2 regions of the Streptomyces sp. NPDC024698 genome follow, and region 2 is predicted to be linked to the other one. Evidence: riboswitches for the same ligand, from Rfam matches in the RefSeq annotation. Region 2 holds a riboswitch; the other holds the start of a gene.

Region 1 (3,398 bases), on a different contig from region 2:
GCTGGCGGTGCAGCTCGGCGTCGACGGCGGCGGCGATGTCCGGGTCGAGCTCGTGGAGAGGGGTGTTCATAAGCGACATGCGGGTGACTCCTCAGCCGGCCGTGAAGGCGGTGTACTCGTCGGCGGACATCAGGTCCTCGGGCTCGTCCGCGACGCGCACCTTGAACAGCCAGCCGCCCTCGAAGGGAGCGGAGTTGACCAGGGCCGGGTCGTCGACGACGTCCTGGTTGGCCTCGACGATCTCGCCGTTCACCGGGGAGTACAGGTCGCTGACCGACTTGGTCGACTCCAGCTCGCCGCAGGACTCGCCCGCGGTCACGGTGTCACCGACCTCCGGGAGCTGGGCGTAGACCACATCGCCGAGCGCGCTGGCCGCGAACTCGGTGATGCCGACCGTCGCGACGCCGTCCTCGGCGACGGACAGCCACTCGTGCTCCTTGCTGTAACGCAGCTGCTGGGGGTTGCTCATGGCCTGAATTCTCCTGTACGCGGTGGAGTGCTGATGGAGGGAAGCGAGAGTGACCGGGCCGATGTGCCCAGGGTCACGTCCGGGGCCCGGCGAGGGGCACCCGTCGGTACCGGCGCCCTGCGGGCATCGGTGTCATGCCCGGACGGTGCGGACCGGTGTCACTTCTGGCGCTTGTAGAACGGCAGTGCCACGACCTCGTACGGTTCGTGGCTGCCCCGGATGTCCACGCCCACACCGGCGGTGCCCGGCACGGCGTGCGCTGCGTCGACGTAGGCCATGGCGATCGGCTTGCCCAGCGTGGGGGAGGGGGCGCCGGAGGTGATCTCGCCGATCACCTCGCCGCCGGAGACGACCGGGTAACCGGCGCGCGGCACCCGGCGGCCCTCGGCGATCAGACCGACGAGCACGCGCGGCGGGTTCTGCTCGGCGCGGGCGGCGGCCTCCTCGAGCGCCGCGCGCCCCACGAAGTCGCCGTCCTTCTCGAACTTCACGACCCGGCCGAGACCGGCCTCGAAGGGGGTCAGCGAGGTGGTCAGCTCGTGCCCGTACAGCGGCATGCCGGCCTCCAGGCGCAGCGTGTCGCGGCAGGACAGGCCGCAGGGGACGAGACCGGCCGGGGTGCCCGCGTCGGTGAGCGCCTGCCACACCTTCTCGGCGTCGGCGGGGGCGACGAACAGCTCGAAGCCGTCCTCGCCGGTGTAGCCGGTGCGGGCGATCAGGGCCGGGACGCCGGCCACCGTGCCCGGCAGGCCCGCGTAGTACTTCAGGCCGTCCAGGTCCGCGTCGGTGACCGCCTTGAGGATGCCGGGGGACTCGGGGCCCTGCACGGCGATCAGCGCGTAGGCGTCACGGTCGTCGCGCACCACGGCGTCGAAACCGGCGGCGCGCTCGGTCAGCGCGTCCAGCACCACCTGGGCGTTGGAGGCGTTGGCGACGACCATGTATTCGTGCTCGGCCAGGCGGTAGACGATCAGGTCGTCCAGGATGCCGCCGTCCTCCTGGCAGATCATGGTGTAGCGGGCGCGGCCGACGCCGACGGTGGCGATGTTGCCGACCAGCGCGTGGTTCAGGAGAGCCGCCGCCTGCGGGCCGGTGACGGTGATCTCGCCCATGTGGGAGAGGTCGAAGAGGCCGGCCTTCGTACGGACGGCGACGTGCTCGTCGCGCTCCGAGCCGTAGCGCAGGGGCATGTCCCAGCCCGCGAAGTCGGTCATGGTCGCGCCGAGCGAACGATGCAGGGCATCGAGCGCGGTGTGGCGGGGTGCGTTGCTGCTCATCGGTCTGGCTCCCAAGGCATGACGGCGAGGTCGTTCCTCCCCATCTGTCATCGGAACCTGAGAGGTTCATCGGGACCCCGCGAAACGGTGGTCCTGACTTGCACCTTGGGTGGAGCCACGCGGAGCGGCCCGCTTTTCAGATGTGCCTCGCCCGCGCGGTAACGGGGCCTGAGAGATTCAAGGGAGGGACTTGCTCCTTCGGCGCCCGGGTACACGTACCCAGGACTCTCCCGCGCGGATTCAAGCGGCCGGTATGCAGTTGGCGCGGCCATCATCGCACGCGTTCCCCGATCACGGCAGCCCGCCATCCGTGACACGGCTGTTGCGGTCCGTGCACGGAAAGAGGAAGCGCCGGGCATTACCTTCTCTTTACACTCGATGGAGACGGGACTCCTTGTCCGAGGAGACGGGACTCCACGTCCGAGGGGAGGACGGCCACGGTGGACAGGACCACGGCGTACGTGACGACCTCGGGTCTCGCCCTGCCCGAGCAGCCCGGCGCGGCCCGGAAGGCCGGCGGGCCGCGTCCGGCGGCCGTCGTCCGGGATCTGCGCGACCGGGTCGGGCACAGCCCGCACGGGCTGCGCTTCGGGGCGCACGACCTCGTCGTCGTCACCGGACTGCCCGGCAGCGGCAAGTCGACACTGATGCGGCGCGCGGTGCGGGGCACGCGCGTCGACTCGCAGGACACCCGCGACCGCTGGGACGGCCGGATCGCCAGACGCCTGCCGTACGCCCTCTACCGTCCCCTGGTCCGCCTCGCGCACTACGCAGGCCTGCGCCGCGCCCTGCGCGCGGGCGGCGGACTCGTCGTGCACGACTGCGGCACGCAGGCCTGGGTGCGCCGCTGGCTCGCCCGCGAGGCCCGGCGCCGCGGCGGCGCGCTGCACCTGCTGCTGCTCGACGTCACGCCGGGCACCGCGCTGGAGGGTCAGCGCGAGCGCGGCCGGGGCGTCTCCCGCTACGCCTTCGCCCGTCATCGCGGCGCGGTCGCCCGGCTGCTGCGCGCCGCCGAGCGGGGGGACCTGCCCGCGGGATGCGGCTCGGCGGTGCTGATCGACCGGCACGCGGCGGACGTGCTGCGCAGGATCGACTTCGGCCACTGACCGGCGGATCGGGCCCATGGGCCCGATCCGCCGGAAAGGCCCTAACCTTTCCAGCCGGAACAGTGGTTCGAAGCGGGCGGTGGACAGATGGATTTCCCGGCACAGGCGCACCCCCAGCCGCACGGAGGCTGGCCAGGCAACGAACTGGAGGAGGTGTTGTCCTCCTCCCTCGGTGTGCCCGCGGGGCCCTCGGCGGCCGCTCGCATCGTCGAGGTGCTCGGCCGCAGCTTCGTGTGGGTGCCGCTGCCCAACGGCGGCGGCCCGCAGAGCGGCGCGCTGGATCTGCCCACGATGGACCTCGGGGGCCAGGTGTACGTCCCCGTGTTCAGCTCAGAGGAGCAGTTCCGCCAGGTCGTCGGCAGCCACATGTCGTTCACGATCGCGCCCGCCGTGGAGTTCGCCCGCGGACTCCCGCCGCAGGTGGGCATCGCCCTGAACCCGGACGGCGTGGTCGGCGTGCCGCTGCCGCCGCCGGCCGTCGCCGAGCTGTGCCGGGCCGGGCGGACCGAACTGGACGGGTCGGCCGGCGGGGGCCGTGTGCGGCTC
Region 2 (3,398 bases):
ACCCGGGCACGGAGCGGGCCCTGCTGGGGCCGATGAGTGTGCGGACGCTGCCGGGAGTGGGGCCGGCCACCGGGGACCATCTGCGCCGGGCCGGCATCACCACGGTCGAGGAGATCGCCGAGGCGGGCGAGGACGAGCTCGTACGACTGGTGGGGAAGGCGCACGGGCACGCGCTGTTCGCGATGGCGCTGGCCCACGACGACCGGCCCGTGGTCGCCGAGCGGGAGACCAAGTCGGTCTCGGTGGAGGACACGTACGACGTGGACATCCACGACCGGGTCCGGGTGGAGCTGGAGGTCCAGCGGCTCGCGGACCGGTGTGTGCGGCGGCTGCGCGGGGCCGGTCTTTCGGGCCGGACCATCGTGCTCAAGGTGCGCAGGTACGACTTCTCGACGCTGACCCGGTCGGAGACGCTGCGGGGGCCCACGGACGACCCCGGTGTCGTCCGGGAGGCCGCCGGTCGGCTGCTGGAGGGCGTGGACACGACCGGGGGCGTCCGGCTGCTGGGGGTCGGGGTCTCCGGGCTCGCCGACTACACGCAGGAGGACCTGTTCGCCCAGGCTCAGGCGGCCGCCGCCGTGGGGGAGTCCGCGGCCGAGGAGCACGCGGTGGACGAACCGGCCGAGGTGGCCGCCGCGGGTGAGGCGGTGCCGGTGGAGCGGCGGTGGCCCTCCGGGCACGACGTCCGGCATGCCGAGTTCGGGCACGGCTGGGTGCAGGGGAGCGGGCTGGGGCGGGTGACCGTGCGGTTCGAGACGCCCTATTCGCAGCCCGGCCGGGTGCGGACGTTCCGGACGGACGATCCGGGGCTGGAACCGGCCGACCCGCTGCCCCTGGTGGAGCGAAGACCCGAGGACCCGGACGGAGCATCGGCGGGCCCCGGGCCGTCGACGGCCGAGGTCGGGGCGCCGGACCCAGGGCTGTTGGCGCCGGACTTCGGGAAGCGTGCCCCCGGGCCGTCGACGGCGGAGGCCGGTACGCCTGGCTGCGCGCCGCTGGAGTCGGGCGGCGGGGTGCCTGGCTCCGCGTCGCTGGTCTCAGGCACCGAGGCATCTGGCTGCGGGCCAATAGAGTCAGACGTTGAGGTACCGGGCTGCGGGGCGTTGGTGTCAGACGGTCGGGCGTCGAGTTCCGGGTCCGGGGCTCAGGTGTCCTCCGAGCCCGCGAGTCGGCCGAAGTCGCGGTCCGGCGGCGGAGGAGGGGACGCCACGTCGAGGCCGTAGTGGTGGTAGAGCTGGAGTTCCTGCTCGGGTGAGAGGTGGCGCCCGACACCGAAGTCGGGGGCGTCCTTGATCAGGGCCCGCTCGAACGGGATGCGCAGGGTCCCCTCGACGATCTCGCTGGGCTCCAGGGGCACGAAGGCGTCCCTGCTGAACAGCCCGGTCCGTATGGCCGCCCACTCCGGGACACCGGTCGCGTCGTCGAGGTAGACCTCGTCGATCGTGCCGATCTTGGTGCCGTTGCTGTCGAACGCCTTGCGGCCGATCAGGTTGCGCGGATCGATGTCGGTCTGCACGGTCCCTCCAGTGGTCGCAAACTCATCCGTAAGTACTACAAAAGAGCACATCTGTGAAGGCGGCCACTCGAAGGCTGTCGCCTTGTCCTCGCTGGTAGGCTGGCAAGCGGCTGCTGATCCCGTGCGGGAGAGTCCTCCGGAATTCGTCGGAGGCGCCGAAGGAGCAACTCCTCCCCGGAATCTCTCAGGCTCACGTACCGCACGGACGAGGTCACTCTGGAAAGCAGAGCGGGTGTCGATGGCCCCCGCTCTCACCGACGGTGAAAGCCGGATCGTCCACGGGACCATCCGGTGAAACTCTCAGGTTGAGATGACAGAGGGGGAGGCCGTCGGGGTACCCGTGCCGGGGTGCCCCTCGAAGGTCGCGTCAGACCAGGAGGCCTCCGCCATGACCGCCCCTCGCATTCCGCTCTCCGAGCTCGAACAGGGAATCCCCTTCGAGCAGCGCCACATCGGACCCGACTCCGAAGCACGGGCCAAGATGCTCGCGCAGGTCGGCTACGGCTCGCTCGACGAGCTGACCGCCGCCGCGGTGCCGGACGTGATCAAGAACGCCGAGGCCCTGAACCTGCCGGCCGCGCGCACCGAGGCCGAGGTCCTGGCCGAGCTCCGCTCCCTCGCGGACCGGAACCAGGTGCTCGGTTCGATGATCGGCCTCGGCTACTACGGCACCTTCACGCCGCCGGTGATCCTGCGCAACGTCATGGAGAACCCGGCCTGGTACACCGCGTACACGCCGTACCAGCCGGAGATCTCGCAGGGCCGCCTAGAGGCACTGCTGAACTTCCAGACCGTCGTCGCCGAGCTGACCGGGCTGCCGACCTCCGGCGCCTCCCTCCTGGACGAGGGCACCGCCGCCGCCGAGGCCATGGCGCTGTCCCGCCGGATGGGCAAGAACAAGAAGGGCCTCTTCCTGGTCGACGCGGACGCGCTGCCGCAGACCGTCGCCGTCATAGAGACCCGTGCGGAACCGACCGGTGTCGAGATCGTCGTCGCCGACCTCACCGACGGCATCCCGGCCGACCTCGCCGGGCGTGAGATCAACGGCGTGCTCGTCCAGTACCCGGGTGCCTCCGGTGCCGTACGCGACATCAAGCCGCTCGTCGAGCAGGCCCACGAGGTCGGCGCCGTCGTCACCGTGGCGGCCGACCTGCTCGCCCTGACGCTGCTGACCTCGCCCGGCGAGCTCGGTGCGGACATCGCCATCGGTACGACGCAGCGCTTCGGCGTGCCGATGGGCTTCGGCGGTCCGCACGCCGGTTACATGGCGGTCCGCGAGAACTTCGCGCGCAGCCTTCCCGGCCGTCTGGTCGGCGTGTCCGTGGACGCCGACGGGCACAAGGCGTACCGCCTCGCCCTTCAGACGCGTGAGCAGCACATCCGCCGCGAGAAGGCGACCAGCAACATCTGCACCGCTCAGGTGCTGCTCGCCGTCATGGCCGGCATGTACGCCGTCTACCACGGCCCCGAGGGCCTGGCGACCATCGCACGGCGTACCCACCGCTACGCCACGGTCCTGGCCGCCGGGCTCACCGCCGGCGGAGTCGAGCTCGTGCACGGCGCGTACTTCGACACCCTCAGCGTGCGGGTCCCGGGCCGTGCCGCCGAGATCGTCGCCGCCGCCCGCGACAACGGCGTCAACCTCCACCTCGTCGACGCCGACCTGGTGTCGATCTCGTGCGACGAGACGACCACGCGCGAGCAGCTGGCCGCCGTGTGGACCGCGTTCGGTGTCGAGGGCGACGTCGACGCGCTGGACGCGAGCGCCGAGGACACCCTGCCGGAGGCGCTGCTGCGCACCGACGCGTACCTCGCGCACCCCGTGTTCCACGACCACCGCTCCGAGACGGCGATGCTGCGCTACCTGCGCAAGCTCTCCGAC

What was found. Region 2 has a riboswitch for glycine ahead of gcvP (aminomethyl-transferring glycine dehydrogenase). Riboswitches for the same ligand answer to the same signal wherever they lie in the genome.
Region 1: another riboswitch for glycine. It lies ahead of gcvT (glycine cleavage system aminomethyltransferase GcvT); the one in region 2 lies ahead of gcvP (aminomethyl-transferring glycine dehydrogenase).

The regions. Positions count from the first base shown of each region.
Region 1 covers NZ_JBVHLK010000016.1:78,940-82,337, forward strand. Annotated here, with positions in the region: gene ACZ4AA_RS28335 (serine hydroxymethyltransferase) at 1-79, opposite strand, end outside; gene gcvH (glycine cleavage system protein GcvH) at 92-469, opposite strand; gene gcvT (glycine cleavage system aminomethyltransferase GcvT) at 628-1,746, opposite strand; glycine riboswitch at 1,781-1,892, opposite strand; glycine riboswitch at 1,893-1,989, opposite strand; gene ACZ4AA_RS28350 (AAA family ATPase) at 2,187-2,852, shown strand; gene ACZ4AA_RS28355 (enhanced serine sensitivity protein SseB) at 2,940-3,398, shown strand, end outside.
Region 2 covers NZ_JBVHLK010000003.1:656,947-660,344, reverse strand. Annotated here, with positions in the region: gene ACZ4AA_RS10855 (DNA polymerase IV) at 1-1,223, shown strand, start outside; gene ACZ4AA_RS10850 (PRC-barrel domain-containing protein) at 1,145-1,516, opposite strand; glycine riboswitch at 1,631-1,726, shown strand; gene gcvP (aminomethyl-transferring glycine dehydrogenase) at 1,905-3,398, shown strand, end outside.